Regions from separate parts of the Paenibacillus sp. J31R34 genome, predicted to be linked through region 2. Evidence: predicted binding sites of a transcription regulator. Region 2 holds the regulator's gene; each other region holds the start of a gene.

Region 1 (7,415 bases), on a different contig from region 2:
ATTTGCCGCTCGGGTCGATGCCCCATACCCGTACTGCGTATTGCACGAAGCGGTCGATACGCTCTTGATACACATGCTTCATCCAGTTCGGGAAGATGATCGCAAGCCCTGCGCCATGGGCGATATCATAAATCGCACTTACCTCATGCTCAATGCCATGCGACGCCCAGTCCGTCACAACGCCAATCGGCAGCGTGCCGTTGAGCGCAAAGGTGCCGGCAAGCAGCAAGTTCGCTCTGGCGTCATAGTCAGAGCCATTTTCGATTGCTTTTTCACCGTTTTCAATAACGGTTTGCAAAATCGATTCAGCGAAGCGCTCCTGCAGCGGCGTATCGGTCGTCAGGGAGAAATATTGCTCGAACACATGAGACATAATGTCGACGATGCCGTTCGCTGTCTGATCCTTCGGTACGGAATACGTCAGCTTCGGATCAAGAATCGAAAACTTCGGATAGACAAGCTTGCTGCCAAGACCGCGTTTTTGCTGTGTTTCCCAGTTGGAAATAACCGCGTTGCCGTTCATTTCCGAGCCAGTAGCAGCAAGCGTCAGCACGGTGCCGATAGGCAAGGCCTCTTGGATGACCGCTTTACGGATCGTGAAATCCCATACGTCGCCTTCATAGAGCGCCCCAGCTGCAATCGCCTTGGAAGCATCCAGCACGCTGCCGCCGCCAACGGCGAGCACAAATTCGATTTTCTCACTGCGGCAAATGTCGATGCCTTTATTAATCGTCGTCAGACGTGGATTCGGCTCCACGCCAGACAGTTCATGAACGGTTGCGCCAATGCTATTTAATTGGGAAATCACTTCGTCATAAAGCCCCGAACGCTTGATGCTTCCGCCACCGTATACGAGCAGAACTTGCGTCCCGTATGGCTTGACCAGCTCTCCAAGCTGCTGTACCTTCCCTGCTCCGAATACGAGCTTGGTAGGGTTGTACAATTCAAAATCTTTCATAGTAAGTGAAACCTCCCGTTAATTAAAATAAGTGAACGGTTGTATTATAACACTTCCACTGAGTTTTCTAAAGTTATAGACGTTTCGTACTTAACTCGCCTGTATTCAGCGCGGGCTGCTCCGCTTTATGAACCATACAAACGCATAAGCAGAATGCCTGCAAAGGCAGTAGATATCCCGATCGTCTCCAATTTGGAGAAGCGCTCCTTGACGACAAAGCGTGTATACAGCAGCACAATCAGTACATTAAGCGCCGTTACCGCCGACACCAGTCCCGCCTTCCCCACATCAAAAGCCGTCACAATAAACATCATGCCAACCGCATTGGTAATGCCGACCGCCATCCCGACGGAAAACGTGCGGCGGAAGCTCCAGCTCCTTTTGATCACCAAGCCTGCTGAATTGCCTGCTTTAGCTTCAGCAGCTGCGATTGGCTTAGCGTTTTGACTCGCATTCCCGTTTCTAGCGCCACCCGTGAAACCAGCATTTGCAGGAGTAACCGCCATTGCAGCGGACCCAGCGGCTATTTCTTGCGCAGCTTGGCCTGCTGCCAGGGCAGCAAAACGCATCGAGCGCATATCGCGCAGCCACCAAAGCCCGAAGCAGATCGAGCCGCTGCTGAACATGCAGACAAGCGTCGGAAACAACGGCGCATCCATCAGCGTCGACCATTTTCCCGACAGATCGTTTCCGGCAAACAGCAGCATGGCCAGCAGCCCCCATTGCGCTCCTTGCAAATTGCCACGGGTAATATCATTGGAATAACGCACCAGCAATATACCCGCGATAATGATAATAAAGGAGCTTAGCTGCGCCATATTCAGCGTCTCGCCCCATACCGCGAAGGCGACAACGACAACAATCGCCGAAGGCAGTGCGGTCAAAATCGCAACAATAGAAGCTTTGCCCACGGCAAAGCCCTTGAACATGCTCGCATTTGCCCCGAAAGAGAGCAGCCCCATCTGCACCCCAATGAGCGATGAAACGGTGAAAGCCGACCCTGTTGCCAGCGTACAAACAAGTGTAATCAGCGCTCCCGAGAAAAATACTCCACACAGCAGCGCATTGCGATTAAGCGCCTGCTGGCTCGTCCAATGATACAAAATCCCCCGCAGCCCAAAGCTCGTAGCCGCCAGCAAGGATAATACAAGCCACATGAATGCCATTCCTCCATCTCTGTCTGCCCACACATACTTTCCCTATCATGACAGCTGAAGGTTAGATTGTAAATGCACGAAAATAAGCGGTTTATCTCTATTCAACCTTAGGTCTTCCGACCTGCACATTGTGGACAATCCTCCCTGTTTACATGTGGATAACTATTGGAGGCAGCGGAAAATACTTAACTTGAACACTGTTGATAATGTGTATAACTCTGTGGATATGTTGAAAAACAGAGCCTGCACCTCCACTAGCTGGCAGATGAAAATGTGCATATTTTCACGCTTTTTCATCCATGTGACATAGACAAACATGGAATGAACATGGCCGTCACATGATGGGCTGGCTGCCGCATATAATAGCGTAAAGAGGTTAACGGCAGAGGAGATGCAAAAGGATGGCAAACAAAGCGCGCAAGGTCGCCATTGTAGGAGTCGGTCAGGTCGGTTCTAGCTGCGCGTATGCCTTAATTAACCAGTCGATTTGCGATGAGCTGCTGCTCATTGACCGCACGTTCGACCGGGCCTACGCACAGGCGCTCGATTTATCGCACAGCATGGATTTTGTCCATGGTCGGACGAAGGTCGCTGCTGGAACGCTGGAGCAGTGCGGAGATGTGGATGTGATTCTTTTATGTGCAGGGGCATATCCAGTGGGCAGCGATGATCGGCTGGATGTGCTGCATACGGTGCGCGAGATTTATGAAACGATGATTCCGCGCATTATGAACAGTGGGTTCAGCGGAATTTTTGTAGCGGCCGCCAATCCTGTGGATATTGTGACGTATGTCGTGTGGGAGCTGTCCGGCATGCCGCGCTGCCAAGTGATTGGCACCGGAACGTCCATCGATTCCTCGCGGCTCAAGACGCTGCTCTGCGAGCATTTTCCCGTTGATGCCCGCAGCGTGCAGGGCTATGTGCTTGGGGAGCATGGCGAGTCACAGTTTCCCGCTTGGTCGCATGTGACGGTTGGCGGCAAGCCGCTGCTGCATATTTTGGCTCAGCATCCCGAGCGCTTTGGACATGTGAAGCTCGGAGCGCTCGCTGAGCAGACCCGCAATGCCGGCTGGGAAATCTATACGCGCAAAGGCTCGACCAGCTTTGGCATCGGCAATGCGCTGGCGCATATTACCCGATCTATTCTAAACGACGAGCATCGCATTATTGCCGTGTCCGCCATATTAAACGGCGAATATGGCCAGCGGCAAGTATGCGCCGGCGTACCCGCCATTATCGCCCGCAGCGGGGTTAAGGAAATCGTCGAGCTCAAGCTGACGACGCGGGAGCAGCGGCTGATGGAGCGCTCATGCTCGATTATACGCCAGGCGATTGAGAGCCTGTCTCTCGTAACCGAGAAAGAATAGCCGACTAAAAACGGATTGATTTTTCTGAAAGGATTCGATATGATAGCTGTTAATTAACATCAAGGAACGGGAGAGTAACCTAAATAGGCGCCATTTCAAGCGAGCCGGAACAGTGGAAGCCGGCAATGGACGATTAGGTGAAGCGCACCCGGGAGATGGCGGCCTGAAACGAGCAATCGTGCTAGGGACGTCCGGTTCAGCACCGTTACAACGGCGAGATGCCCCTCCTTTATTTTGTGCGGAGGCGGCAACAAGAGTGGTACCGCGGGGATAACAGGCCTCGTCTCTTATTTTTAGAGACGGGGTCTTTTTTGCGTGCTGCTCTGCTCTTGCCTGAACATTTATTTTGGAGAGGAAGATGATGATGCTGTTAATGGACAAAATTGCGCTGGCTCTGGCGAATGCACTCGCTCTGCCCGAAGCAGAAATTCGGCCCTTGCTGGAATATCCGCCCGATGAGGAGCTTGGCGATGCTGCTTTCCCTTGCTTTACGTTAGCACGCACGATGAAACAAAGCCCAGCCAACATCGCTGCTTTGCTTGAGCCCCTGCTGATAGACGCGAGCTGGAGCGTTCAGGCTGCCGGCCCCTATTTGAATTTCAAATGGAATCGGGAGCTGACCGCAGCGCAGCTTATCGCAGATTGGCAAAGTGGAAGCCTTATGAAGGCAGCCATTGGGAATGGAGAGCGCGTCATTATCGACATGTCTTCGCCCAATATTGCGAAGCCGTTCGGCATTGGGCATTTGCGCTCGACGATGATCGGCAATGCGCTGTACCACATTTTGCGCAAGGTTGGCTATGAGACGGTCAGCGTCAATCATCTTGGCGATTGGGGCACGCAGTTCGGCAAGATGATTACCGCCTATCTCAAATGGGGCGACGAGCAGCAGCTTGCAGCCGATCCCATTAAAGAATATTTGGAGCTGTATGTGCGTTTCCATGAGGAAGCTGAGCAGCACCCCGAGCTGGAGGATGAGGCGCGCGGCTGGTTCGCCAAGCTGGAAGCTGGCGATGCTGAAGCGATTCGCTGCTGGAGCCAGTTTATTGCTGACAGCCTGAAGGAGTTCAACAAGCTGTATGACCGGCTCGGCGTGAGCTTTGACCATTTTCTCGGCGAAAGCTTCTATAACGATAAAATGGATGCCGTCGTGCAGCAGCTTCAGGAGCAACAGCTGCTGGAGGAAAGTGAAGGCGCACAGGTCGTTCGGCTGGATGAGCATGAGCTGCCGCCTTGCCTCATTCGCAAATCCGATGGTACCTCCATCTATGCGACACGTGACCTAGCGACCGCGATATATCGCCATGAAGAGATGAAGGGCAGCGAGCTGCTGTATGTCGTCGGCTCGGAGCAATCGCTGCATTTTCGCCAGCTGTTTCTCGTGCTTGAGAAAATGGGCTTTGCATGGTCAGCAGCCTGCAAGCATATTCCCTTCGGGCTCATGAAGCTGGACGGGCAAAAAATGTCCACCCGCCGCGGCAAGGTTGTGTTTCTAGAAGAAGTGCTGGATGAAGCGGTGCAGCGGGCTTTGCAGAAAATAGAGGAAAAGAACCCCGCGCTTGCAGGCAAGGCCGAGGTGGCCGAAGCCGTTGGTATTGGCGCCGTCGTATTCGGAGATCTCAAAAATACGAGAATGCTTGCGGTCGATTTTGTGCTGGAGGATGTACTGAATTTTGAAGGGGAGACGGGCCCATACGTGCAATATGCTTACGCCAGAACGCAGCGGATATTGGCAAAAGCGGCCGGCAGCGACGTGGCTGCTGCCCCTCAGCCTGCCGATTATGAGTATGTTACAGGCGATTATGCCTGGCTGATGATGAAGATGCTTTTGCGCTACACAGCCGCCCTGGGTGACGCTGCCAAGCGGCATGAGCCGTCCATTCTCGCCAGATATTTGATCCAGCTCGCGCAGGCGTTCAATCGTTTTTACCATCATGACAAGGTACTCGCTGGGGACGCTGGGGAGCGGATCGTTAAGCTTAAGCTCGTGCAGATTGCTGCCGATGTGCTTAAGGAAGGCTTGGAGCTGCTCGGCTTGAAAACGCCGAAGGAAATTTAGACGTAAAGCACAAAAAACAGGCATCCACCAGCCAAAGGCGGGGGTGCCTGTTTTTTAAATCTTTTTCAAACAAGTATTAGCTATTCGTCGGTTCCGGAATAAGATCCTTCTCGATGATCTGCTGATTGAAATGAGCAATGTTCTTCTCAAAGCAATTGCAGTAGTAGTCTTTCCGGCACAATGGACAAGGTACGTTCAGCATCCGCGTAACGCCTGTTAATCTCCATACTGGCTTCTGGCTGTAGAACAAACGCGCCTTGGAACCTTCACTAAGCGTCATGATGAACTGATATAACCCTGAGGCAAGATCTTTGTCGGCTAAAATAACGTTCTTAATCTGCAGTTTCGAATTCAAGATTTTCACCCTTACTGTTCGTATTCAAGATTGTGTAATAATACCCTTTATAGCGCCTTAAGTCAATATTTCTGCGGCCAGGACCATCGTTTGGGTATAAAAATCTTCATGCGAAAGTAAGGAAATCCCGCTTCGGCGTATCCATTTTTAAAACGAGACATGCATGTTTATGCTCTTACACTTTTTTTCTCAAAGCAAAGATAAATATCAGATAGGCTATGATTAGAGCAAGATTGAATAGGGGGAGGATCATTTTCCAAAGCTCATTCGGAGCCGTTACAAACATAAGGAGTCCCCCTGAAAACAGAAAGAAGATATTTTCTACTCTTCTTCGAGGCTCCCATCCTGCTTTTACGATACTGACAATAACCCATAATGTAATAAGCACATAAAAGATTAACGCAATTAAATTAAGCAAAAATTCACCGCCTATATTCAAGACGAATAATACGTCTCTATTTCTAATAATTCCGTTTGGCGTAAATGTTTATTAAAGTTTTTCAATATAACTATAAGCTTTACCTAAGTAACTCTTTGCACTACTCCATTGGTTTGCAGCTACCCCTGCTAGTATCGCAGCTGTTCCTCCACCAACAATAATAGCTCCTATCACGCTCCAAGATAATGCTGCTACCGTTCCACCCACTTCTATCCATAAACTCATTAAAGCAACATCAAACGTGCTGAATTGCATAGCGAACAAATCAACCCCATTTTTCGCGGTAGCAAACCATTGATTAGAAGCTGTAGCCTGCTTCTGAATATTGCTTCCTTCAGGATCAGGTTTTGCATGATCACCTACCCAATTATAATTCATGCTTTCATAGCAGGCAAAAGTATAGCTAGTCATTGAATTATTACTGTAATAATGACACACGGATGGTATACCCGCTTTATCAACGGCTCTCAGTCCCATGCTAGGCTCTTTATCATTCATTAGTTCCCCGTTTACATAAACCTTATAGTCATAAGTAGCAAATATCGTATTTACCGTTAGAGTGTCCGTAAATATCTCAGTATAATTTTTGTTATTCTCATATTCAGGATTAAGATTGAATTTCTTTGACTCTGTAATAACATTCTTTACACCTTGCGAGCCTTCGCTCCTTTCTATAGTCGTAACAGTGGTGACAGATCCTAAAATTTCTCCTTCGACTGTCTTAAATTCTGTTGTATCCGATATCACATGTATATTTGCATTCTCTGCAAATACTACTGAAACAGCATTTGAAAAAACCAACGTCATAATCAACAAAAAACTTATAAACTTTTTACTCAAAATCCAATCATTTCCTTTTTTACCAATCATACTCCACTCCAAATTTTAATCCAATAAGACAAAAGAACTATATTGAATTCATTGAATTTCTATTTCAACGTAATCACAAACGTAACAAAGTCGTTCTGCTCCTGTGAATAAGTCGCGGCGACGATTTTTTTGCCGGAAGGGCTCCAGCCGAGATCGTCGGATAAATACTGGACATCGAGCTTAATCGGCACCGTATCGCCGCTAATAGCA
Region 2 (7,415 bases):
GGAGCATTGGGAAAGGCTGTTTGAGATGCTTTACAGCTTTGTTCAAGCTTCTCCTGATGCGACGGGTGAAAACAATCAATCTGTGTACCGTTTGCGAGGCGATAGCCTCCCGGAAGGCTGGTCCGAAGTGCTCGCCGAAGAGACCAATATTCATACGGAGCTTATTCGCGTGCTGAAGACGGCTGAGAAAATGTCCGAGGAGATTAAAGATCGCATTGATGAGCTGGCGGTACAGGCGCTTGTAACGGACTTGAATGGCGCTTTACGCGATTTGACGAGAGTCAAGGATGATCTGCGCAGCTTTATGAAGGTCGATCAGACGACGGACGTATTCTGGCTGGAAGCCAATATGACCTACAAGCATCGATCGCTGCATCTTTATGCGGTGCCAATTGATGTGAGCAGCCAGCTTCAGCAGTATTTATTTGATGTGAAGGACAGCATTATTTTAACGTCCGCCACTCTATCGGTGCAAAAATCATTCCAGTTCGCTGAAGAGCAGCTTGGACTTGGCGGCTTTGAAGAAGCGGGAAGGCTGCGTACCGTGCAGCTGGCATCGCCATTTAATTACCGTGAACAAGCGCTCGTTATTATTCCGCGCAATTTCCCTGTTCTTAAAGGCTCAGCAGGAGAGCCCGCATTTATTTCAATGCTCGTCTCTTCCTTGGCAGATGCAGTGCAGCAGACTAATGGCAGAATGCTAGTGCTGTTTACCTCTTACCGAATGCTAAAGCAGGTATACGATCCGCTTAAGGCGGCGCTTGCGGCCACCAGCATTCAAGTGCTGGGCCAAGGCATCGACAGCGGCAACCGTACGAAGCTGACGCGGCGGTTTTTACAGCAGCCGGAGTCTGTGCTGCTTGGCACAAGCAGCTTTTGGGAGGGCGTTGACATTCCTGGCGAAGCCTTAACTTGCCTTGCCATCGTCAGACTGCCATTCCAACCGCCGAATCATCCGCTGCTGGAGGCGAAGTCGGAATTGCTGCAGCGCCAAAAGCAAAATCCTTTTATGAAGCTGTCGATCCCGCAAGCGGTTATTCGCTTCAAGCAAGGCTTTGGCAGGCTCGTGCGAACGGCGAAGGATAAAGGGATTGTCATTATTTATGATACGCGGGTTATTGAAACGTATTATGGCAAGCATTTTCTCTATTCTTTGCCTGGACCGAAAATTGAGCATATGCATATCGAACAAATTGTACCGAGAATGAGAGAATGGCTTGGTGCCGAGAAGGAGGAGGAGAACGGGTGAAGCAGACGAAAATATCGGAGGCCGTCGTAAGACGCCTCCCCATTTACCTGCAAGTGCTGAACGAGCTGAACAACCGGGAGGTGCAGACCGTTTCGTCCCAGGAGCTTGGCGTCAAGCTGGATTTAAATCCGGCGCAAATCCGCAAGGACTTGGCGTATTTCGGCGATTTTGGCCGCAAGGGTATCGGCTATGATGTGACGTATTTAATTGAAAAAATTCGTCAAATACTCAAGCTTGATCAGACGATTAATGTGGCGCTTGTCGGTGCGGGTAATTTGGGTCATGCTCTATGCAATTATAATAAATATTCTAAAGACAATATGAAAATTATTGCGGTGTTTGATGTGCATCCATCTAAAATCGGCTCGCAAATTAATAATTTGACCGTAATGCCGATGGATATGCTTAAACATACGGTTGAGGAGAATAATATTCGAATTGGGATTATTACCGTTCCCGGATTTGAAGCGCAAAACGTTGCTAATCAATTTATAGATGCGGGCATTGAAGGCTTGCTCAATTTTGCCCCAGCGATATTGAAGGTACCAGAAGAAATTCGCATTCATCATGCTGACTTTACGAAAGAGCTGCTAAGTCTGGCGTATTACTTGGAGAGGGAAAGGGATGACGAAAATGAGCCAAATTTGGATTGAAAATGGACGTTTTGTAACGATGGAGGATGGCGAGCATGTGCTTCAAGGGCATATGGTTGTGACCGATGATCGCATTACATATATCGGAGCAGAAGCTCCAACTGGGCTGCAAGCCGATGTGCAGAAGCTGGACGGCAGTAAGCTTGCTTTTATGCCGGGCCTAGTAAACACGCATGGTCATGCAGCTATGACCTTGCTGCGCGGCTACTCCGATGATCAAAACCTGCAAGTCTGGCTGGAGCAAAAAATGTGGCCGATGGAGGGCAAATACCTCGACCTTGATACACGTGCGGGCAGCGCGCTTGCCGTGGTAGAAATGCTGAAATCCGGTACAACGGCTTTCGTGGATATGTATGACCGCATGGATCAGCTGGCTGAAGTCGTGGAACAGTCCGGCATTCGCGGCTGTCTGACGCGCGGCGTCATTGGCCTCTGCCCAGAGGATGTGCAGCAAGCGAAGCTGGAGGAAGCGATAGCTTTCGCACGCGATTGGAACGGCAAGGCAAATGGCCGTATTACGACGATGATTTCGCCGCATGCGCCTTATACATGCCCGCCCGATTATATTGAGAAATTCGTGCAGGCTGCTCATGATTATGATTTGCCGCTGCACACGCATATGTCAGAATCGATTGCCGAAGTAGAGCAGAACGTTCGCGATTATGGCGTTCGTCCCGTTCAGCATCTCGACAATTTAGGCTTCTTCTCTCGTCCGGCACTTGTTGCTCATGCAGTGCATTTGAATGACGAGGAAATTGCGCTGCTTGCGCAGCGCAAAGTAGCTGTATCGCATAACCCGGTAAGCAACCTCAAGCTGGCAAGCGGCATTGCCCGCGTTCCTGATTTGCTTCGCGCTGGTGTAACGGTATCACTAGGCACGGACAGCGCGGCGAGCAACAACAATCTTGACTTATTCAAGGAGATCAACCTTGCGGCTCTGCTGCATAAGGGTGTTTCTGGCGATCCTACGGTTGTTCCTGCCATTGAAGCTTTGCGTATGGGAACGGTATACGGCGCTCGCTCTATTTGGCAGGAAGATTCCATTGGCCGCCTGCGCGTTGGCATGAAGGCGGATTTCATCGCCATCGATATTGAACAGCCGCATTTTTACCCACAGACGGATATTGTGTCCCATCTGGTGTACGCGGGCTCGGGCCGCGACGTCAAGCATGTATGGGTAGACGGGCGTCAGGTTGTACGGGATGGCGAATGCACATTGCTCGATGAGGAGAAAATTCGTCACGATGCTCAGGCAAGCTTCGAGAGGTTGTTGAAGGCATAATGCGGGCGAGAACGAGAAAGCCGTTTTGGACGGTAAAACGGGCTGTCTTTATTTCAATTGTTTTTGTTATCGCCTTGTTGACCGTTACGATTGTTTATTACCGCACTGTGCATAAGGAATTATGGGTAGAGGAAGCTCCAATTAAGGCGTATGCTGTAGAAGCCGCACAGTTGACGGAAGTTACGGGCATGACGAAGCAGGTGTGGGATGGCATTTCCTGGGTCGTAAAAGGGAAGACCGCGGATGAACAAGAAGTTTACGTATTTCTGACAACAGTCGAAAGTCCTGTGCTTACACTGAAAGCAACGGAACATATTACAGCAGAACAGGCGGAATCTGCGTTACTGAGCAGTAAGCCGGATGCGGATGTTAAAAGGACACAGCCGGGATTGCTGAACGGCGAGCCGGTATGGGAAATTTTTTACAGCCGTGATGAAGCGATAACGAAATATTATTATGCGTATTATTCGTTCCGCGATGGCGCATTTGTGAAGCAATATAGTTTAGTAGGTGACAAGGCGTCCTAGCTGTATTGGATGCTTAAGCTGTAACAGCTGGAATTGCTGGCTATTATTACACCCCCTTATTCAAAAGGCGATGTGATATACTTTCGTGTATCGGAGTTGATATACGTTTGGTATATCACCGTCATTTTGAGAGGGGGATTTTTACGATGTTCAAACTCAGGATCATGCCGATTTTGCTAACAGCTGCTGCGTCCGCCCTCGTTTTGTTTGGAGGCTGGCTCATTTATCATCAGGTTGCATTCGCAGCTCCGCTTGCCAAGGCGGTTGATCAAATAGAAGGCATTGCTTCATCCGACACGCCTATTATGGATACGGACCGTATTACTTTCCCGCTGACGCTTACAGCCGGAGCGGATTTAAAGCATGTATATGAAACGATAGTCGAGCAAAGCAAATCTGTCGCCCAAAGCCGCGACATTCAGCTCGATATTGCGAATACCGACTCGAATGCGAAGCTGGATCAGCTGTGGTCATCGTCTTTATTCAAAGTGGCCGAAGCGATGGAGCACAAAAACTATTCTGCTATTCCGGAGGCACTTAAAGCTTTGGCAGATGAACATTCGGGTGTGGAGGCCATTACCGATATCGATGATAGCAATGTCTATATTACGCTGAAAGATGGCACGGCAACGAAGTATATCATCCTTCCGCGCGTTGCCCCGCAGCTGGAGGTGTCCAGTTATGCGTAAATACGGCATCGAAATGGCGATTGGCTTTGTTCCGGTATTCATTGCCTTTCTTTTATTTGTAAATGTGAATTTAATGCCTTTCGTACTGCTTGTCATTATCGCAGCTGCTGTCGTGTATTTAGCGACTGGCAGAGGCAAATTCGCACATGCTTCCGGAACGAAGCGGCGGAAGGTGTCAAGCAGCGTTCCCTTTTCCTTTGAGCAAATCGGCGGACAGGAGCGGGCCAAGCAGGAGTTGATCGAGGCGCTTGATTTTCTCGTCCGACATGAGGAACTGAGCAAGCTGGGCATTCGGCCCTTGAAGGGGATTTTGCTGACGGGACCTCCGGGAACTGGGAAGACGCTAATGGCGAAAGCCGCAGCGCAATATACCGACTCAATTTATCTGGCTGCCTCCGGCAGTGAATTTGTAGAGATGTACGTCGGCGTCGGCGCTGGCCGGATACGCGACTTATTCAAAGAAGCCCGGACGAAGGCGAAGAAAGCGGGCAAGGAAAGCGCCGTTATTTTTATCGATGAGATCGAGGTTATCGGGGGCAAGCGCGATGGCGGGCAGCATCGGGAATATGATCAAACGCTCAATCAACTGCTCACGGAAATGGACGGTATTCATGCGGATACAGCGCCGCGGCTGCTCATTATTGCAGCAACGAACCGTAAAGAAATGCTCGACAGCGCCCTGCTTAGGCCCGGACGGTTCGATCGCCATATTGGGGTAGAGCTGCCGGACAAAAAAGCGCGCCAGCAAATATTGAATATCCATGCGGCCAACAAGCCGCTTGCCGAGACGGTGGAGCTGGAGAAGGTAGCGGCCGAGTCGTTTGGCTTTTCCGGTGCCCAACTGGAGAGCGTCATGAACGAAGGTGCGATTTATGCGATGCGGGAGCAAAGCGAGGTCATTGAAGAGCAGCATCTGGCTATGGCGATAGACAAGGTCATGATGGGCGAGAAGACGGACCGCGAGGCGACGAAGGAGGAGCGCGAGCGTGTGGCGCTGCATGAGCTCGGCCATGCGATTTCAGCTGAGCTGCTCCGCCCGGGCAGCGTATCTCAGGTTGCCTTGTCTCCACGTGGTCAGGCGCTAGGCTATGTGCGTCATAATCCAGAGCAGGATCGTTATTTATACACAAGGGATTTTCTAAATGGGCAAATTATGATTGCGCTTGGCGGGGCGGCGGCCGAGGAAATCTTCTACGGCAATCGCAGCACAGGGTCGCGTGGCGACTTTGACCAGGCGATGAACATTGTCCGCACACTTGTCGAGTCGGGCTTAACGGAGCTAGGCATTATTCATCCCGAAATGATGACGCCTGATGCATGGGCGAAAATCAATCGCTCCATCCTTGACGATTTAATGGGCAAGACGATTGCAATGCTGGCACCGAAGCGCCAGGTTTTTCTGGACGCGCTAGATGTCCTGATCCGTGAAGAAACGCTCAGCGGCGCCGAGTTTCGTGAATTGCTTAAGAAGTTGTCACATAGCGCATCATAATACAGCATGAAAACCCCTCAATTTATTACAATTTGAAGGCAGACGACATGTCTGTCTTCTTTTTTTTCAGAAAACCGTTATAATAAACATTGAACATAACTATAAAGAGAATGTTTCTCATTTACATGGTGTAGGGAAACGACAAGGAGAGAATCATGTCTATTAAAAAAGTTGGCGTAGTTGGCGCAGGTACAATGGGCCAGGGCATTGCCGAAATGTTGGCCTCGAAAGGGCTGGACGTTCATTTAATCGAGATTTCGGAAGAAAGATTGACATATGGCAGGCAAATGATTGAGCTTAGCCTGGACAAGCAGATCGAGAAATGGGCTTTGACGCAGGCCGAGAAGAAATTGATTATGAATCGTATTCATATGACCCTGTCCTATGATGCACTGGCCGAATGTGAGCTGGTCATTGAGACGATTACGGAGGATCTGGAAAGCAAGAAGGCTGTCATTAGCCAAATCGATGACATTTGCGGCGCTGAAATTATTTTGGCGAGCAATACGTCCACACTCAGCTTGACGGAGCTGGCTAGCGCCTCTGCACATCCGGAGCGGGTTATCGGGCTTCATTTCATCTATCCGGTGTTGAAAATCGATTTGGTGGAAATTGTCCGTGGTCTTAAAACGAGCGAGGATACCTTCACAAGCACCAAACATTTCGTTGAAGAAGTTATTAATAAAAAAGGCGTCATGGTATTTGAATCCCCTGGATTCGTAACATCCCGCCTTATTTGCTTGTTCATAAACGAAGCTCTGCACGTATTGGAGGAAGGCGTCGCTTCTGCGGAAGACATCGACAGCGCGATGCGTGTCGGCTATTCCTTCCAGCATGGTCCTTTCGAGATGGCGGATCGCTTTGGCCTCGATTCCGTGCTTGCGGCACTGGACCGGATGTTCCGTGAATATGGCGAGCTCAAATACCGCCCTTCCATCGTATTGAAAAAAATGGTGCGTGCTGGTCAACTGGGTGCAAAAACTGGTGTTGGCTTTTTCAAATATGATAAGGATGGGGATCGGATCTAATGAAAGTACTCGTTATTAATGCAGGAAGCTCTTCTCTGAAATATCAGCTTTACGACATGCGCGATGAATCGGTGCTGGCTAGCGGCCGGGTTGAGCGGATCGGGATGGACTCCTCCATCGTGACGCATGAACCAGCAGATAAGCCGGAAGTGCGCGATGTGAGCGAAATTTTGGACCATGTGACGGCAGTTAAAAAGGTTATTGACATGCTGACTCATCCGGAACATGGCGCAGTCGCGACAATGGATGAAATTCAAGCGGTTGGTCACCGCGTTGTGCACGGCGGGGAAGTATTCAATAGTTCCACGCTTGTTACAACTGAAGTTAAGCTTGAAATTCGCCGCTTGTTTGATTTGGCGCCGCTGCATAATCCAGCCCATATGATGGGGATCACGGCGGTTGAAGCGAATATGCCGGGTGTTCCACAGGCTGTAGTATTCGATACAGCGTTCCACCAGTCGATGCCGAACACTTCTTATCTGTATCCGATCCCTC
Region 3 (7,415 bases), 720 kb from region 2:
GCTAGGTTCTCCGGCGTGTCGACTGGCGCCTGTATCGGACATATCGGTCCGGAAGCGCTCGCAGGTGGTCCAGTCGGGCGCCTGCGAGACGGGGATTGGGTAGACATCCGCATCGACACGCGCAAGTTAGAGGGCTCAATCGATATGGTCGGCTGCGGCGAGCTGCCGGATACGCCGGAGGCAGGGGCAGCGATCCTTTCCGCTAGATCGCCGCATCCCTCTCTTGCGGAGGACCCGGAGCTCCCGGACGATACCCGTCTTTGGGCCGCGCTGCAGTCTGCCAGCGGCGGAACCTGGAAAGGTTGTGTTTATGATACGAGCCGCATTATTCGGACGCTGGAAGCAGGCATGCGCATGCTCGCAGCGGAAGCCGACGGTGAAGAAGTCTAATTAACTGAATTTTTTAATGTGGATTTATAGTGACTCTTGATACGGATTCGCATTCACCTCTTTTACAAGCAAGCAACATGATAACCGATTTAGAAGGTGGACTAATTTAAAGTAAACAAAAGCAGGGGCATAATCCGTGATGGATTTGCCCCTGCTTTTGTTTACTGCTTGCCTAACTTCAATCCCAGCTTCTCAGCGTTATGTCTAATAAGCTCTACTAAAGCAGTGAGCTCATAGCCCATTGATTTGGCTGCAGGGATATAGCCACCATATGCCAATGACATGGTTACAAAGCTGAGAATTTTGTTAAACAATTAGCTCTTATGAGTCATGTGTTAAGAAGTAGAAATAAGCGACAATAGACATATGCTTATAAGTTCTATTGTCAATCTCAAAGGGGGATATTCGCACTGTATAAACAAATTAAATGGTTAATTTTAATTATACCAACTCTAACCATTTGGATATGGGAGTATGTTCGGCATGAATATTTATTACCCTATATATCGATGGATGCGGGGAATTGGATTTCACCGTTGATTGTATTTGTAGTCACGTTGCTGCTGATCACGCGGCTTTTTACAATTTTAGAAGCGATTCAAGAGGAACTGCAGCAAGCAAGGCTGATAAAAATGGCACTTCAGGAGCGTGAAAAGCTGGCTAAAGAACTTCATGATGGCGTTGCCCAGTCCTTATTTTTGGTTTCTGTTCAGCTCGAGCAGCTTAAACCAATTATGGAACAAGACGAGAAGCTGCTGTCTATTAAAAATACGGTACGGGAGGTCAATGAATACGTTCGTCAGTCCATTTCCCATTTGAAATATCCGCCTGAGGTAGCCGTTGGACCTTGGAATGATTCCATTAGCAACTTAATTAATGAGCTACATTTCGATTCAGATATAAATACCGAATATAGTTGGCCAATATCAGAAATTAATTTAACGGATAAGGAAAAAATAGCATTATACGCATTTCTTAGAGAAGGATTGCTTAATATTCGAAAGCATGCGAAGGAAGTCAATCATATTCGGATTCGCTTAGAATCAACAGAATGCGGCTGGACATGCCGGATTTCAGACAATGGATTAGGCTTTACCGATGATCCGTTGCTCAAGGAAGGCAGTTATGGCTTGAAATTTTTAGAGAAACGGACAGTAGAGTTGGGTTGGGAACTCCAATTGAGACGAGAATCGGAAAGAACCGTACTTGAAGTGATACAGCAGGAAGCAGGTGTAGCTTAAATGACCAATCAACAAGTACGCGTTCTTATTGTAGACGATCATCAGGAGGGAGTTATATGAATAGTAAGCTTAAGAACGGTTCTGTAATAGGCGTCCTTCTAGGTGTGTTGGTATTATCGGCATGTGGAAGTTCAGGTGCTGACGCTACAACGAATCATAACCGTACAGAAGAAATGAGTGTCCAAAATGGCGATCCAGAAATCATATACAAGAAGAAATGCATGTCCTGCCATGGTACTGATCTTCAAGGTAGAAGAGGGCCCAGTCTCCAGAGCATTGGAAGTCGATTAACGGAAGAGGAAATCGTTGACGTTGTTACAAACGGCAAAAATGGAATGCCCAAGTTTGAAAAAAACATTTCGTCAGAGGATATTCAAAGTGTTTCCAAATGGTTGTCGGAACAAAAGTCTAGATAAAAACGGCCGCGCTGTAATGATGCAGCGCGGCCGTTTTTGTTTTGTTCCTAATTCAACCTTCATCCTACTAGGCCTGCCTTGCTAAATATGTAGCCTACCCCTCGCACCGTTTTGATCATGGCTCCTATATCCGGTGAAAGGGGGGTCAGCTTTTCGCGAAGACGTTTGATATGTGTGTCTACCGTTCGGTAATCGTTTACTTCAGACTGTCTCCATATGATACCAAGAAGATGAGCACGCGTGTGAACGATATCTGCATGAAGCGCAAGATAATAGAGTAGATCGAATTCTTTTAGAGACAGGTGGATTTCCGTGCCATCTACTAGAATACGGTGAGCAGATGGATTAATGGTGAGTCTACTTAACTGTATAGTTGGATATTCCGTTCTGCTAGTTGCTTTCAGGGCTTGAGCAGTGCTTCTTCTAAGAATAGCTTTGGTTCGCCATATCATTTCTTTATAGGAAAATGGCTTTTCTAAACAATCATCGGCTCCTGCTTCAAAGCCAGCTAATCGCTGGTCTTCCTTGCCATTCTCTGTAATTAACATAATGGGGGTTTGTAGTCTTTTCCTGATGGCGATGCACGATTGAATATTACTCAAGCCGGTTTCCGCATGGTCAATAATGATTAAACCATAATGATTGCGATCTGGTTTAAGCCAAGCATTTTTCACATGAGACGTGGTGTCTGTAGGATAGCCCTCTTTCAAAAAAAAGGAATTCAATTGAGCTTGGGTATGTTTTTCCTGACTAATAATGAGAATAACACTTTTCTTTTGTTTCAAGGTAGCGACCCTCCATTAAGCAATGAGTTGAATCAGCAAGGTTATATTAGCTGACTATCTTGCATCATTATGCTCTTTACGAACATGAAGTCATATGCCTCGATATAGCTAAAAATCGATAAAATGTAACGAACTAATGAACAATACGCGAAGCAGAAGAAGATAATAAAAACCAGCCATCCTAAGTCGGAATAGCTGGTTGGGAGAAGCTCAATTAAATTTTCCAATGTCATTTTAACGGATTATTTTTCTTTAAGGAGAGCATTAATGTCTTTCAAAATAGCGGAGTTATCCATTTCTTCACCCATGCGATAGACCTTGCGAATTTGATGATTGGCATCCAGCAGCATGAGGGAGGTTACCGTATGTACAAACTGATCATCTTCCAGCTTTTGAATCGCAATCCCATACTCTCTTGCTTTCTCAATCGTATAGGCCTCGTCTCCACGCAGCAGCTTCCAGCCTGACCGATCAATACCCATACGCTCGGCATAAGCTGCAAAAACCTCCGGTGTATCCGAATTAGGGTCAAAGGTTATGGCTGCGAATTGTACATTTTCTCCAAAACGGCCCTGTTTCTTCAATTCATCCTGCAGCAGCACCATATTATATGTCGTTGCAGGGCAAATATCAGGACAGCTTGTGAACATAAATTCGATCAGCATTACTTTTCCCAAACTGTCGCTCAAATTATAGGCTGTGCCATCCAGCTCCTGAAGGGTGAAGGCTGGAGCTTCTCTCAATACAGGAAGCTTGCTGCTTCCTCCTTGAAACGTATACACAAGATAAGCGATCAAGGCCGCCACGAAAATAATGACTGCGATAAGAAGGGGGCTGCGCTTTTTTGTTATCATACCTGATTATCCTTATCACTTACGACTGGATGAGAAACGATGCTATCTTGCAGTTCATTGTCCTCCTGTACAAGCTTCGCTCCGTTGAGCATAACGTAAGCGCCGCCACCTAAAAATAATCCTCCTAAAATAAACCAATACAGCATGTCTCGTTCTCCCTTCTTCGTACTCATTCATTATATAAGCAAAGCATGATGCAACTTAATGACTCGTAGGAGCTATTTTCACAATCATAAAGAACAAATGTCACACGATAGTCAATATTGTGCCTTTTTTCACAAAGTAGCCGCTTTTTCGTGACAGCATTGTCACACGTACCCGCTCAATGGGGCCATACAAAAACATCGATGATGATCTATAATGATGATTATCTGAAAAGTGAGTGAAGAAAATCACATACTTTTTTCAGTACATAACATGCAGAAAAGAGGTAACCACCTAGATGGACGTAGTAGAATTAGCACGCCTTCAGTTTGCAACGACAACGATCCTTCATTTTGTCTTTGTCCCCATATCCATAGGTTTGTCTTTGCTTGTGGCTATCATGGAAACGATGTATGTCATTACAAAAAAAGAATTGTACAAGAAGATGACAAAGTTTTGGGCGCATTTTCTGTTGATCAACTTTGCTGTTGGCGTCGTTACTGGTATTTTGCAGGAATTTCAATTCGGGATGAACTGGTCTGACTTTTCACGCTTTGTTGGAGATGTGTTTGGGACTCCTCTAGCCATTGAAGCGCTTCTAGCTTTTTTTCTGGAATCTACCTTTATCGGACTATGGGTATTCGGCTGGGATCGCTTATCCAAGGGCGTCCATCTTGCCTGCATGTGGCTGGTATCCATTGGAACGATGTTATCGGCATTCTGGATTTTGACGGCGAATTCATTTATGCAGCGCCCCGTCGGATTTGCTTTGAATAATGGTCGGGCAGAAATGGTCGATTTCTGGGCGCTTGTAACGAACGAACAGGTGCTTTGGGAGTTTCCGCACACGCTGTTTGCAGCCTTTGCAACAGGCGCATTTCTGATTGCAGGAATCAGCGCATGGAAGCTGCTTCGTAAAAAGGATATGGAGTTTTTTAAGCCCTCCTTTACTTTAAGCATCATCGTCGCCTTTGTATCGTCCATAGCCATTGCATTATTCGGCCATGGTCAGGCTCAATTTTTGGTGGAGACACAGCCTATGAAGATGGCTGCAAGCGAAGGCTTATGGGAAACGAGCAGTGACCCCGCACCTTGGACCGTTATTGCAGGCATTGATCCGGATAAGCAGGAGAATTCATTTGAGCTGAAAGTGCCTTACCTTCTCAGCTATCTCTCTTACAGCCAGTTCTCAGGCTCGGTTATTGGAATGAAGGAGCTTCAAGCTCGGTATGAGGCTGAGTATGGACCCGGAAATTATATCCCGCCTGTACGCACAACCTTCTGGAGCTTTCGCATTATGATTGCTTGCGGCAGTGCCATGATTTTATTAGGACTGTATGGAGCTTATCTTGCGGTGCGCAAAAAGCTTGAACAGTCAAATAAGCTGTTTATGCGCGTGATGATGTTTGCAATCGCTCTGCCGTTTATGGCGAATACCTCCGGCTGGATTATGACAGAGGTAGGCCGTCAGCCGTGGACGGTATTTGGACTTCTGCAAACGAAGGATTCCGTCTCTACGACGACGAGCGCGGGGGAAGTGCTGTTTTCCTTCATTTTGTTTACCGTACTCTATGTCATTTTATTGGGTGTTCTCGCTTTTCTGTTTGTTCGCGAAGCTCGCAAAGGGCCGTATGCAGCCCATGAGCCAGAAATCGCCCTGCAGGATCCATATCATTTCAAGGAAGGGGTCTGACGATGTCGCTTAGTGATTTGTGGTTTTTGTTAATTGCCGTATTATTTACAGGCTTTTTCTTTCTTGAGGGCTTTGACTTTGGTGTTGGTATGGCAACGGGCTTGCTTAGTCGCAATGATAGGCAGAAAAGAGTGCTTATCAATACCATTGGTCCTTTCTGGGATGCCAATGAGGTATGGCTGATCACGGCCGCCGGGGCTATGTTTGCTGCTTTTCCGCATTGGTATGCTACGATGTTCAGCGGCTATTATGTCCTGTTTACGCTTATTTTGATAGCACTTATCTTAAGAGGTGTCGCATTTGAGTTTCGCGGCAAGGTGGACCATTCATGGTGGAGGAAAACATGGGATATAGCCATTCTGATTGGAAGCAGTGTTCCTCCGCTGTTATTCGGTGTTATGTTTGCTGGGTTACTCAAGGGACAGCCCATAGGACAAGACATGGAGATGCGATCTGGATTCGCCGATGTTGTGAACAGCTACAGCTTGTGGGCAGGCATTACGATTGTCGGTTTGTGCTTGCTGCATGGCCTTACCTTCATTTCTCTGCGGACAATGGGAGAGCTGCGAGAGCACTCCCGCCATATGGCGGCTAAATTTTTACCCGTGCAAGCTGTTTTGTTAGCTGTGCTTGTGGTATGGACCTATTCCGTCACTGATTTATTTGAACGCCGTGGAGGCTTATTGCTGGTATTTGTCCTGATAGGAGTCCTTGCGGTGTTGCTTGCCGGATGGTTCCTGAAGCGGGGACAGGAAGGCAGAGCCTTCTGCATGTCGGGGCTGTTGATATTGCTGACATTTGGATCGTTTTTTGTTGGACTTTTCCCTCGATTCATGGTCAGCTCAATAAACACAGCGTTTGATCTGACGCTTTATAACGCCGCTTCCAGTGCTTATACATTAAAAGCAATGACGATTGTGGCAGCTACGCTCCTTCCCCTTGTTCTGGCATACCAAGCCTGGAGCTACTTTGTCTTCCATAAACGTGTCAACGAGAAGGAGCATTTGGAATACTAATGGACAGGTCATGGTTTCAATTAAAGGGAATCCAGCTGCATATGCTGCTGCTGACTGTGCTTTCCCTTCTTCAAGGAGCAGCTATTATAGGTCAAGCCACCTTTTTGGCCAAAGCCATTACGTTGTTATTTGAAAATAAGCCGATTGATCAAGCAACTCAGCCGTTGCTCCTGTTTTTGATAAGCTTCGTCGCTCGCCAAACTTTCGTCTGGCTTCAGCGACGGCTTTCCGGCGGCTTCGCAGAAAAAAAAGCTGAAGCCATTCGGCAGCAGCTGCTTGTGGCGATATTCGGGCATGGTCCGAGCTTTGCAGCGAAGCAGGGGAGCGGGCGTCTGGTAACGCTAGTGTTAGACGGAGTGGATCGTTTTCGTATGTATTTGGAGCTGTCGATTGCCCGTATGATTGATATGCTCTGTGTTACGGTTCTACTTTTGCTGTGGGTATATAGGCTGGACATGATATCGGGAATCATTCTGATGTGTACGCTTCCGATACTTATCGGTTTTTTCATTCTGCTCGGGTTCGCGGCAAGGAAGCAGGCTGACAAGCAATGGCGAACTCATCGGATGCTGTCGCATCATTTCACAGATTCCTTGCGGGGCATACTTACGCTGCGCTTTCTGAAACGGAGCAGAGCACATAGCGAGTCGGTCGGAAATGTCAGCAATCAATACAGGGTATCGACTATGCGAACGCTGCGTGTGGCATTTCTTTCGTCTTTTGCCCTTGATTTCTTCAGTATGTTATCGGTTGCTTTTGTCGCAGTAGGCTTAGGCATTCGTTTGGTAAATGGAAATCTCGGACTCGAGGTTGCGCTGGCCGTGCTCTTAATCGCACCTGAATATTTCACGCCCGTCAAGCTGCTGGGTACGGATT
Region 4 (7,415 bases), on a different contig from region 2:
GCTCGGAGGCATTCCCGCCATTTGCTTAAACAGCTTCGCCATATGATCGACGCTCAAATTAAGCCGTCTCGCAAGGCTGGGGTTCGTCCATGGCTCCGCTGGCGCGTCTTCGATTTGCTTCATCAATTCCAGTAGCTTGTCCCCGTGCACAGAGGCCTGTGCAACAGAGCTTGATAAGGAGGAGCGCAGCAGATGGGTGAGAATTTGCAGCATATACGCTTTGCAGGCGAGCTCATAGCCGGGCGGGCGCATCGTAAACTCGTGCACGAGCTGCTCCATGAGCTGAACGCATACGAGGGAAGGCGTATAGACGATGCTCGCCGATAACGGAGCCAGATGTTCTGAGCAGGCCTCCACCGCAAATTTATCTCCTTGGGCCTCTTCTGTATAGACGACCATATCCGCCTCGGTCTGAACTTCCAGCTCATTGAAAAAATCAAAGTGAATGCCTAGAAACCTCGCTTCAGGAGTCGATATAATCTCATTTTGATGATAGACACCTGAGGGCAAAAAAATAAGCTGGCCCGCTGTGAGCATATAACGCTGCCCTTGCATATAGGTAGCTGCTTCGCCATGGGTCACATACAGCAGCTCAAAATCATACAGCCTTCGCTTCGGCATCGGGCCCGGCGGCAGGCTTTGGAATTGGGCATAATGGACGCTCGGCGACCATTCCCGAAAAGGAGCTATTCTTTGTAGAGGGTAGCATGCAGCAGAGTTATCCACAGAGTCAACCACCTTTCCTATATTTGCATACACAATAAAACGGAATTGTGCAAATAATATCTTTTTCAACTAAATAAAAATCCGATAAAATCGGCTAATATAAATGTATTATCACATGTTTACTAATGGGTTTCAACATAACGGATTTTGCTAAAAAAGGAGCATGAAGCTGATGGAATTCGCTATAGCTGCCATTGACGGCAGCTACATTTGCAACCGGCTTGAGCCCGTTGCACCTGGCACTTCATCCGCATTGCTGGATTGGGGTCGCTGTGAAGCGCTGGAACTGGTCGAGACGGTAACCGGAGAGCCGCCGCGGGAGCGGACGGAGGTAAGGCTGGGCTGGAGTTCGGAGCATTTGCATCTTCGTTTCGAATGCAGGGATTCGCATATCGTATCTGATTTTACACAGCGGGATGAGCCGCTTTACGAGCAGGATGTTGTCGAGGTGTTTATTGACGAGGTGGGGGAGGGCCAGCGTTATATGGAGCTGGAGGTAAGCCCGCATAATGTTGTATTTGATGCCATTATCGAAAATGACGGCTTCGGCGGCATCATCTCCTCGGATCTGTTATGGCAATTTTCTGGCCTCCAGACGTCCGTACAATCAGACGGTCAAGGAAATGTGCTCTATTTCATTGATATTCCGGCATCTAACTTCAAACGTCCTTTCGCTCCGGGTTTAACGATGAGAATCAACGTTTACCGCATCGATCAGGATTTTCAGGGTATACGCGAGTATCAAGCATGGCGTCCTACGCGAGCGATAAACTTCCATATGCCGCAGCATTTCGGCAAGCTCATTTTTAATTAAAGCTTTTTAAAAAGTGGGTGAACAAGGCAAGCGGAGTAAAAGGTTTGGATTTGAGAAGCGGAGCGTTCGCAGGCAACAGCGATCGAAAACCAAATCTTTTACGCAGCGCCGATCCTTTTTCACCCATCTTTTCACCCAAATTAATTAACAGGAGGAAACCCAAATGAAAAAAGGGATTAATATTTGGTCATTCAACAGCGACACCACCATCGCCAGCTGCATTCAAACGGCGAAAAAAGCCGGCTTCGACGGCATCGAGCTGTCGCTTAACGGCACGGGCGAGCTGAGCCTCGCGGCAACGGATCAGGAAATTTGCGACATCAAGGCGCGTCTAGAGGAAGCTGAGCTGGAAATTGCGGGCCTTGCAACGGGGCTGTATTGGGATTATGCCATGACGAGCGCGAACCCGGAAACGCAAAGCAAAGCGATAGATGTATGCAAAAAACAGCTGGAGCTTGCAGCAGCGTTTGGCGTCGATACGATTTTGGTCATCCCTGGCGCGGTTGGTGTTGATTTTATCCCAGGCAGCGAAGTAACGGATTACGAATATGCGTATAACCGTGCTCAGGAGTCGATTGCGAAGCTGGTTCCTTTTGCAAAAAGCGCGAACGTATCGATTGGCATTGAAAATGTATGGAATAAATTTCTGCTGTCGCCGCTTGAGCTGCGCGGGTTTATCGATTCATTTGGTTCAAGCTATGTAGGCTCTTATTTCGATGTTGGAAACGTCGTGCAAAACGGTTATCCGGAGCAGTGGGTACGCATTTTGGGCAACCGCATCAAGAAGGTCCACTTCAAGGATTACCGCCGCCAAGCGGGCGGGCTTCACGGCTTTGTTGACCTGCTTGCAGGCGATGTGAACTACCCTGCTGTCATGGAGGCACTGCAGGCGATTGGCTATGACAATTACGTCACGGCCGAAATGATTCCGCCATATACGCATCATGCCGAGCAAATTATTTTCAATACTTCGAAAGCGATGGATGCGATTTTGGGTCGTGGAAATGCCTAGTCTATTTCGCCTCAAGCATTTATTTGATAAGGGGGATTTACCATGTTAAAAGTAGGATTAATCGGCTTCGGTTTTATGGGACGCATGCATTTCGACAACTACGTTCGTCTGACAGAAGAGGGCGCACCTGTGAAATTGGTGGCGATTTGCGATCTAATGATCGAGGAGTTGAAAAATGGCAAAGCTTCTGGAAATATGGCGACGGGCCAAGAGGTTTATGATCTTTCGCCATACAACTTGTATGACAGCATTGAGAAAATGCTTGAAAACGAGGAGCTCGACATAATCGACATTACGCTGCCCACTTATTTGCACGCAGAGCTGACCTGCTCGCTGCTGGAAAAGGGACTGCATGTGCTGTGCGAGAAGCCGGTAGCCGGCAATTCCGCCGATGGCTGGAAAATGGCGCAAACGGCTGAGCGCACAGGCAAAACGCTGATGATCGGCCAATGCCTGCGCTTCTGGCCAGCATATGAATATTTAAAAGCTGTTGTGGACGATGGCCGTTTTGGCGCGGTAACGGGCGGCTATTTCTTCAGAGGCTCTGCTGCCCCTAAAGGCTGGTTCCTTGACGGCAGCAAGAGCGGCGGGGCTGTGCTGGATATGCATATTCATGATACTGATATTATCCACTGGCTGTTCGGCAAGCCGGAGCAAGTGTCGACGCTCGCCCGCAATGTCATTCCAGGCAGCGGCTACGATACGGTATCTACAAATTACGTTTACCCGGATGGCAAAGTGCTGAATGCACAAGCGGACTGGACGCTGGAAGGCGATTTCGGTTTTGCGATGACGTACCGCGTCAATTTTGAAGGGGGCAATCTGCTGTTCGAGAACGGACAGGTTAAAGTGAATCCGAACAACGAGCCAGGCTTTATAGCTGATCTTTCACCTGACATGGGCTATTACCGCCAAATCAAATATTTCCTTGAATCGGTAAACGCGGGTACGCCCGTATCGATATGTACGCCGGAAAGCGCTGTTGGCACGCTGGAAATTATTGAAGCAGAGCTTCGCTCAGCCGATGAGCGCGGCGCGTTAATCCGCTTGTAAGGAAGTATTTGGCGACTAATCGGCCAACCTAGCGGCGCACAGAAACATAAGAATTGGCCCTTTCGCTATAGAATTATGGCGGCAGGGTCTATTTTTATTTTAATCGTTCGATATGTGAAAAATATCACATAACTCCGGCTCGTTGTTGTTTATACTGATGGTAAGAACAATGAAAGCTTTACAGGGAGGCGTTTACAATGGGAGCAATACGGCAAAAGCTTGTGCTGATTGGCAATGGGATGGCGGGAGTAAACACGCTGGAGCATATCCTCAAGCTGTCACCAGAGCAATATGACATCACGGTATTCGGCAGCGAGCCGCATCCAAACTATAACCGGATTATGCTTTCTTATGTATTGGAAGGCAGTAAAACGATAGACGATATTATTTTGAACAGCTGGGCTTGGTACGAGGAGCATCATATTACGCTGCATACGGGAACGACGATAACGGCTATTGATACGCAGCAAAAAATCGTGTTTGCGGACAATGGGCTGACCGCAGCCTATGACCGTCTAATTATTGCTACGGGCTCGAATCCCATTATACTGCCCGTTCCCGGGCATCAGAAGCAGGGCGTCGTAGGCTTCCGCGACATTGCGGATTGCAGCGTCATGCTGGAGACAGCGAAGCAATATCGCAATGCAGCTGTTATAGGCGGCGGGCTGCTCGGTCTGGAAGCTGCCAAGGGCTTGCTCAATTTGGGCATGAATGTGACGGTCATTCATTTAATGGCGGATTTAATGGAGCGCCAGCTTGACCCGAGCGCTTCGGCGATGCTGAAGGCGGAGCTGGAACGGCAGGGGCTGCATTTCCTCATGGAAAAGCAGACGGCGGAAATTTATGGCGGTGAGCGCGTTGAGGGGCTGACCTTCAGCGACGGAACGAAGCTGGAATCGGATTTTATCGTTATGGCAGCGGGCATACGGCCTAATACGGCTTTGGCCAGCGCGAGCGGCCTTGAAGTGAAGCGGGGCATCGTCGTCGATGATTACATGCAAACGTCGGCGGAAGGCGTGTACGCAGTTGGCGAATGCGCCGAGCACCGCGGCATTTGCTACGGCTTAGTAGCCCCGCTGTTTGAGCAGGGGGCCGTGCTGGCGAAGCAGCTATGCGGCGTGCAGACGAAGCCTTACGAGGGAACGCAATTATCGACGAAGCTAAAAATTTCGGGCGTAGATGTATTTTCGACGGGCGTCTTCCTGGATCAGCCAGAGCTGACGGTCATTCGCAAGCAGGATGACTGGAAACAGCAGTACAAGAAGCTGCTGCTTAAGGAAAATACAATTGTTGGCGGTGTGCTTTACGGCGATGTCAGCGATTCGAGTCGGATTCAGCAATGGGTACGCGAAGGAGCTGCCATGACGGAGGCTATTTATGCAGAGCTGATGGGAACCGCTGGCACCGCGTTGTCGGCTGCTGACCGCGTAGCGCAAATGGCCGATGATGAAATCGTATGCGGCTGCAATGGCGTATCGAAGGGGAGCATCGTAAAGGCGATCAAGGACAATTCGCTTACTTCGGTCGATGAGGTAAAGGCGTGTACAGGGGCTGGGCGTTCGTGCGGCGGCTGTGTGCCGACGGTTAGCCATTTGCTGCAATATGTGTTGGGAGACGAATATGCCGGCCAGAAGACGAAGACGGGCATTTGCGGCTGCACGAGCCTCAGCCGCGATGAAATCGTAGCTGCGATTAAAGAGAAGCATCTGACGACTGTGAAAGAGGTTATGCATGTACTGGAGTGGCATAATCCGGAGGGCTGCTCGAAATGCCGTCCAGCGGTCAATTATTACTTGGGCATGCTGTGGCCGCAGGAGCATGAGGACGAGAAGGATTCGCGCTTCGTTAATGAACGGATGAACGCCAACATTCAGAAGGATGGGACCTACACGGTCGTGCCGCGGATGTATGGCGGCGTGACAACGCCGGAGGATTTGAAGAAAATTGCCGATGTTGCCGTGAAATATGATGTGAAAATGGTCAAAGTGACCGGAGGCCAGCGGCTTGATTTAATCGGGGTTGCGAAAGAAGATTTGCCGCTCGTATGGGAAGAGCTGGATATGCCCTCGGGCTATGCCTATGCGAAGGCGCTGCGAACAGTGAAAACCTGCGTCGGCCAGCAATTTTGCCGCTTCGGTACACAGGACTCGATCGGCATGGGTATTCGGCTGGAAAAAACATTTGAGCGGATCGATATGCCCGCCAAGTTCAAAATGGCCGTGAATGGCTGTCCGCGCAACTGCGCCGAGTCGTGTACGAAGGATATTGGCATCGTCGGCAATGACGGCGGCTGGGAAATGTTCGTTGGCGGCAATGGCGGAATCAAGCCGCGCATCGCCGAGCTGCTGTGCAAAGTGAAAACGGATGAAGAGCTTGTGCAGATGGTGGGTGCTTTTACCCAATATTATCGTTTGACGGCGAATTACTTGGAGCGCACTTCGGAGTGGGTGGAGCGCGTTGGCATAGAGGCGATTAAAGCGGAGGTTGTTGACAATATGGATCGCCGCCGCGAGCTGTATCAGGATATTTTAGCCGCGCTAGCCGAGCTGAAGGAGCCTTGGAGCACAGCGCTTGAGGAGCAGCGGGAAAGCAGCTATCTGTTTGATGCGATTCAAATGAAATAGGCGAGCGAATGAAGGGTAGGCTGAGCAGTTACTAAAATTTAAAGGATAGAAGGCGAGGAGCATCCAAATGACCACACAGGTAAATCAAGATTTGACCTATATTAAAATCGGCACACTCGAGGATTTTCGCGAACGAATGGGGCGGGTTATTCGCTTGAATCAAAAGGAGATTGCTGTGTTTCGTACAACCGACGGCACCTTGTATGCGCTGGACAATCGCAGTCCCCATCGCAGGGGAGGGCCGCTGGCGGAAGGCATGGTATCGGGACATTTTGTACTGGACCCGTTATATGATTGGAAGATTGCACTGGATAGCGGGCAGGTGCAGGCGCCTGATTCTGGCTTGGTGCAAACCTATCCACTGAAGGTGGAGGGCGAGAACGTACAGATGGGACTGACGCTAGAGCAAGCAAGGCAGCTCGGACTAGAACGATAGAGTCAAGTATCTTAAATGAACAAAGGAGGTTTATCTATTGAATACAGCGACGCTTAACAGAGAAGGTGGTCAAGGCAAGAAGGGTTTCGGAGAGTGTGCGTGCTGCAGTGGCAACCACCTGCTGCATGCACTTTTGGAGCAGAAGGAGCGGCAGGACATTGGCATTCAGCCGGAGAAGCTGAAAGCGGCAGATTGGAGCGAGCAGTCGATTGCCGGGATGGTGCGGCAGCTCATGTTCGGCTATCATCTGTTTCTCAGAGCCGAGCTGCCGTTGCTGCATGAATTGACGGCGCTCATTACGAGCGTGCATGGCAGCCAGCACCGCCAGCTGATTGAGCTGCAGCAGCGCTTCCATGCTTTAAAGGCTTTGCTGGAGCAGCATTTGATTGACGAGGAAGAATGCTTTTTCCCGCTTATTCTGAAATATGAGCGGCGCAATTCTGCTAGCGCATTTAGGCAGGCGAAGCAAATGGTCGAGAAGCTTGAAGGCGACCATAGGCGGATCGGCAATATGCTGCTGCATCTTAGGCTGGCTTCGGCGCATTATATGCTGCCAGATGATGCGTGTGAAGCTTTCGCTTATACGTACAGCAGGCTGAGGCAGCTGGAAGCAAAGCTGCTGGAGCATATCCGGCTGGAAAATCATTATTTATTTTATAGATTGTGATAATTTTCACATTATAAAAAGGGATCTGGTTTTATACTGTAGCTATATAGGATATAGGAGGCGGAAAAGATGGCTGTCAATCA

The links. Region 2 encodes Rex, which represses fermentation and respiration genes when NADH is low (regulators of the CRP and FNR family bind a similar motif). Its sites were predicted from a motif close to TTGTGAAATATTTCACAA; they were not measured.
Region 1: the regulator Rex is predicted to act here: its motif matches at 2,387-2,404, upstream of AC50YG_RS28990 (L-lactate dehydrogenase).
Region 3: the regulator Rex is predicted to act here: its motif matches at 3,950-3,967, upstream of AC50YG_RS04340 (cytochrome ubiquinol oxidase subunit I).
Region 4: the regulator Rex is predicted to act here: its motif matches at 3,718-3,735, upstream of nirB (nitrite reductase large subunit NirB).

The regions. Positions count from the first base shown of each region.
Region 1 is NZ_JBXENU010000015.1:71,290-78,704, forward strand. Features, by position in the region: gene AC50YG_RS28980 (iron-containing alcohol dehydrogenase) at 1-958, opposite strand, end outside; gene AC50YG_RS28985 (EamA family transporter) at 1,084-2,115, opposite strand; gene AC50YG_RS28990 (L-lactate dehydrogenase) at 2,517-3,482, shown strand; T-box leader at 3,536-3,773, shown strand; gene argS (arginine--tRNA ligase) at 3,850-5,541, shown strand; gene AC50YG_RS29000 (hypothetical protein) at 5,618-5,896, opposite strand; gene AC50YG_RS29005 (hypothetical protein) at 6,387-7,205, opposite strand; gene AC50YG_RS29010 (TolB-like translocation protein) at 7,265-7,415, opposite strand, start outside.
Region 2 is NZ_JBXENU010000001.1:294,317-301,731, forward strand. Features, by position in the region: gene dinG (ATP-dependent DNA helicase DinG) at 1-1,249, shown strand, start outside; gene AC50YG_RS01245 (redox-sensing transcriptional repressor Rex) at 1,246-1,902, shown strand; gene AC50YG_RS01250 (amidohydrolase) at 1,883-3,184, shown strand; gene AC50YG_RS01255 (hypothetical protein) at 3,184-3,711, shown strand; gene AC50YG_RS01260 (hypothetical protein) at 3,858-4,400, shown strand; gene AC50YG_RS01265 (AAA family ATPase) at 4,393-5,892, shown strand; gene AC50YG_RS01270 (3-hydroxyacyl-CoA dehydrogenase family protein) at 6,048-6,920, shown strand; gene AC50YG_RS01275 (acetate/propionate family kinase) at 6,920-7,415, shown strand, end outside.
Region 3 is NZ_JBXENU010000001.1:1,009,448-1,016,862, reverse strand. Features, by position in the region: gene AC50YG_RS04370 (YjhG/YagF family D-xylonate dehydratase) at 1-390, shown strand, start outside; gene AC50YG_RS04365 (sensor histidine kinase) at 927-1,631, shown strand; gene AC50YG_RS04360 (c-type cytochrome) at 1,688-2,047, shown strand; gene AC50YG_RS04355 (response regulator transcription factor) at 2,107-2,832, opposite strand; gene AC50YG_RS04350 (SCO family protein) at 3,075-3,686, opposite strand; gene AC50YG_RS04345 (hypothetical protein) at 3,683-3,832, opposite strand; gene AC50YG_RS04340 (cytochrome ubiquinol oxidase subunit I) at 4,129-5,523, shown strand; gene cydB (cytochrome d ubiquinol oxidase subunit II) at 5,526-6,539, shown strand; gene cydD (thiol reductant ABC exporter subunit CydD) at 6,539-7,415, shown strand, end outside.
Region 4 is NZ_JBXENU010000011.1:78,596-86,010, reverse strand. Features, by position in the region: gene AC50YG_RS26130 (helix-turn-helix domain-containing protein) at 1-726, opposite strand, end outside; gene AC50YG_RS26125 (carbohydrate-binding family 9-like protein) at 899-1,540, shown strand; gene AC50YG_RS26120 (sugar phosphate isomerase/epimerase family protein) at 1,704-2,552, shown strand; gene AC50YG_RS26115 (Gfo/Idh/MocA family protein) at 2,595-3,605, shown strand; gene nirB (nitrite reductase large subunit NirB) at 3,803-6,229, shown strand; gene nirD (nitrite reductase small subunit NirD) at 6,297-6,665, shown strand; gene AC50YG_RS26100 (hemerythrin domain-containing protein) at 6,703-7,332, shown strand; gene pflB (formate C-acetyltransferase) at 7,402-7,415, shown strand, end outside.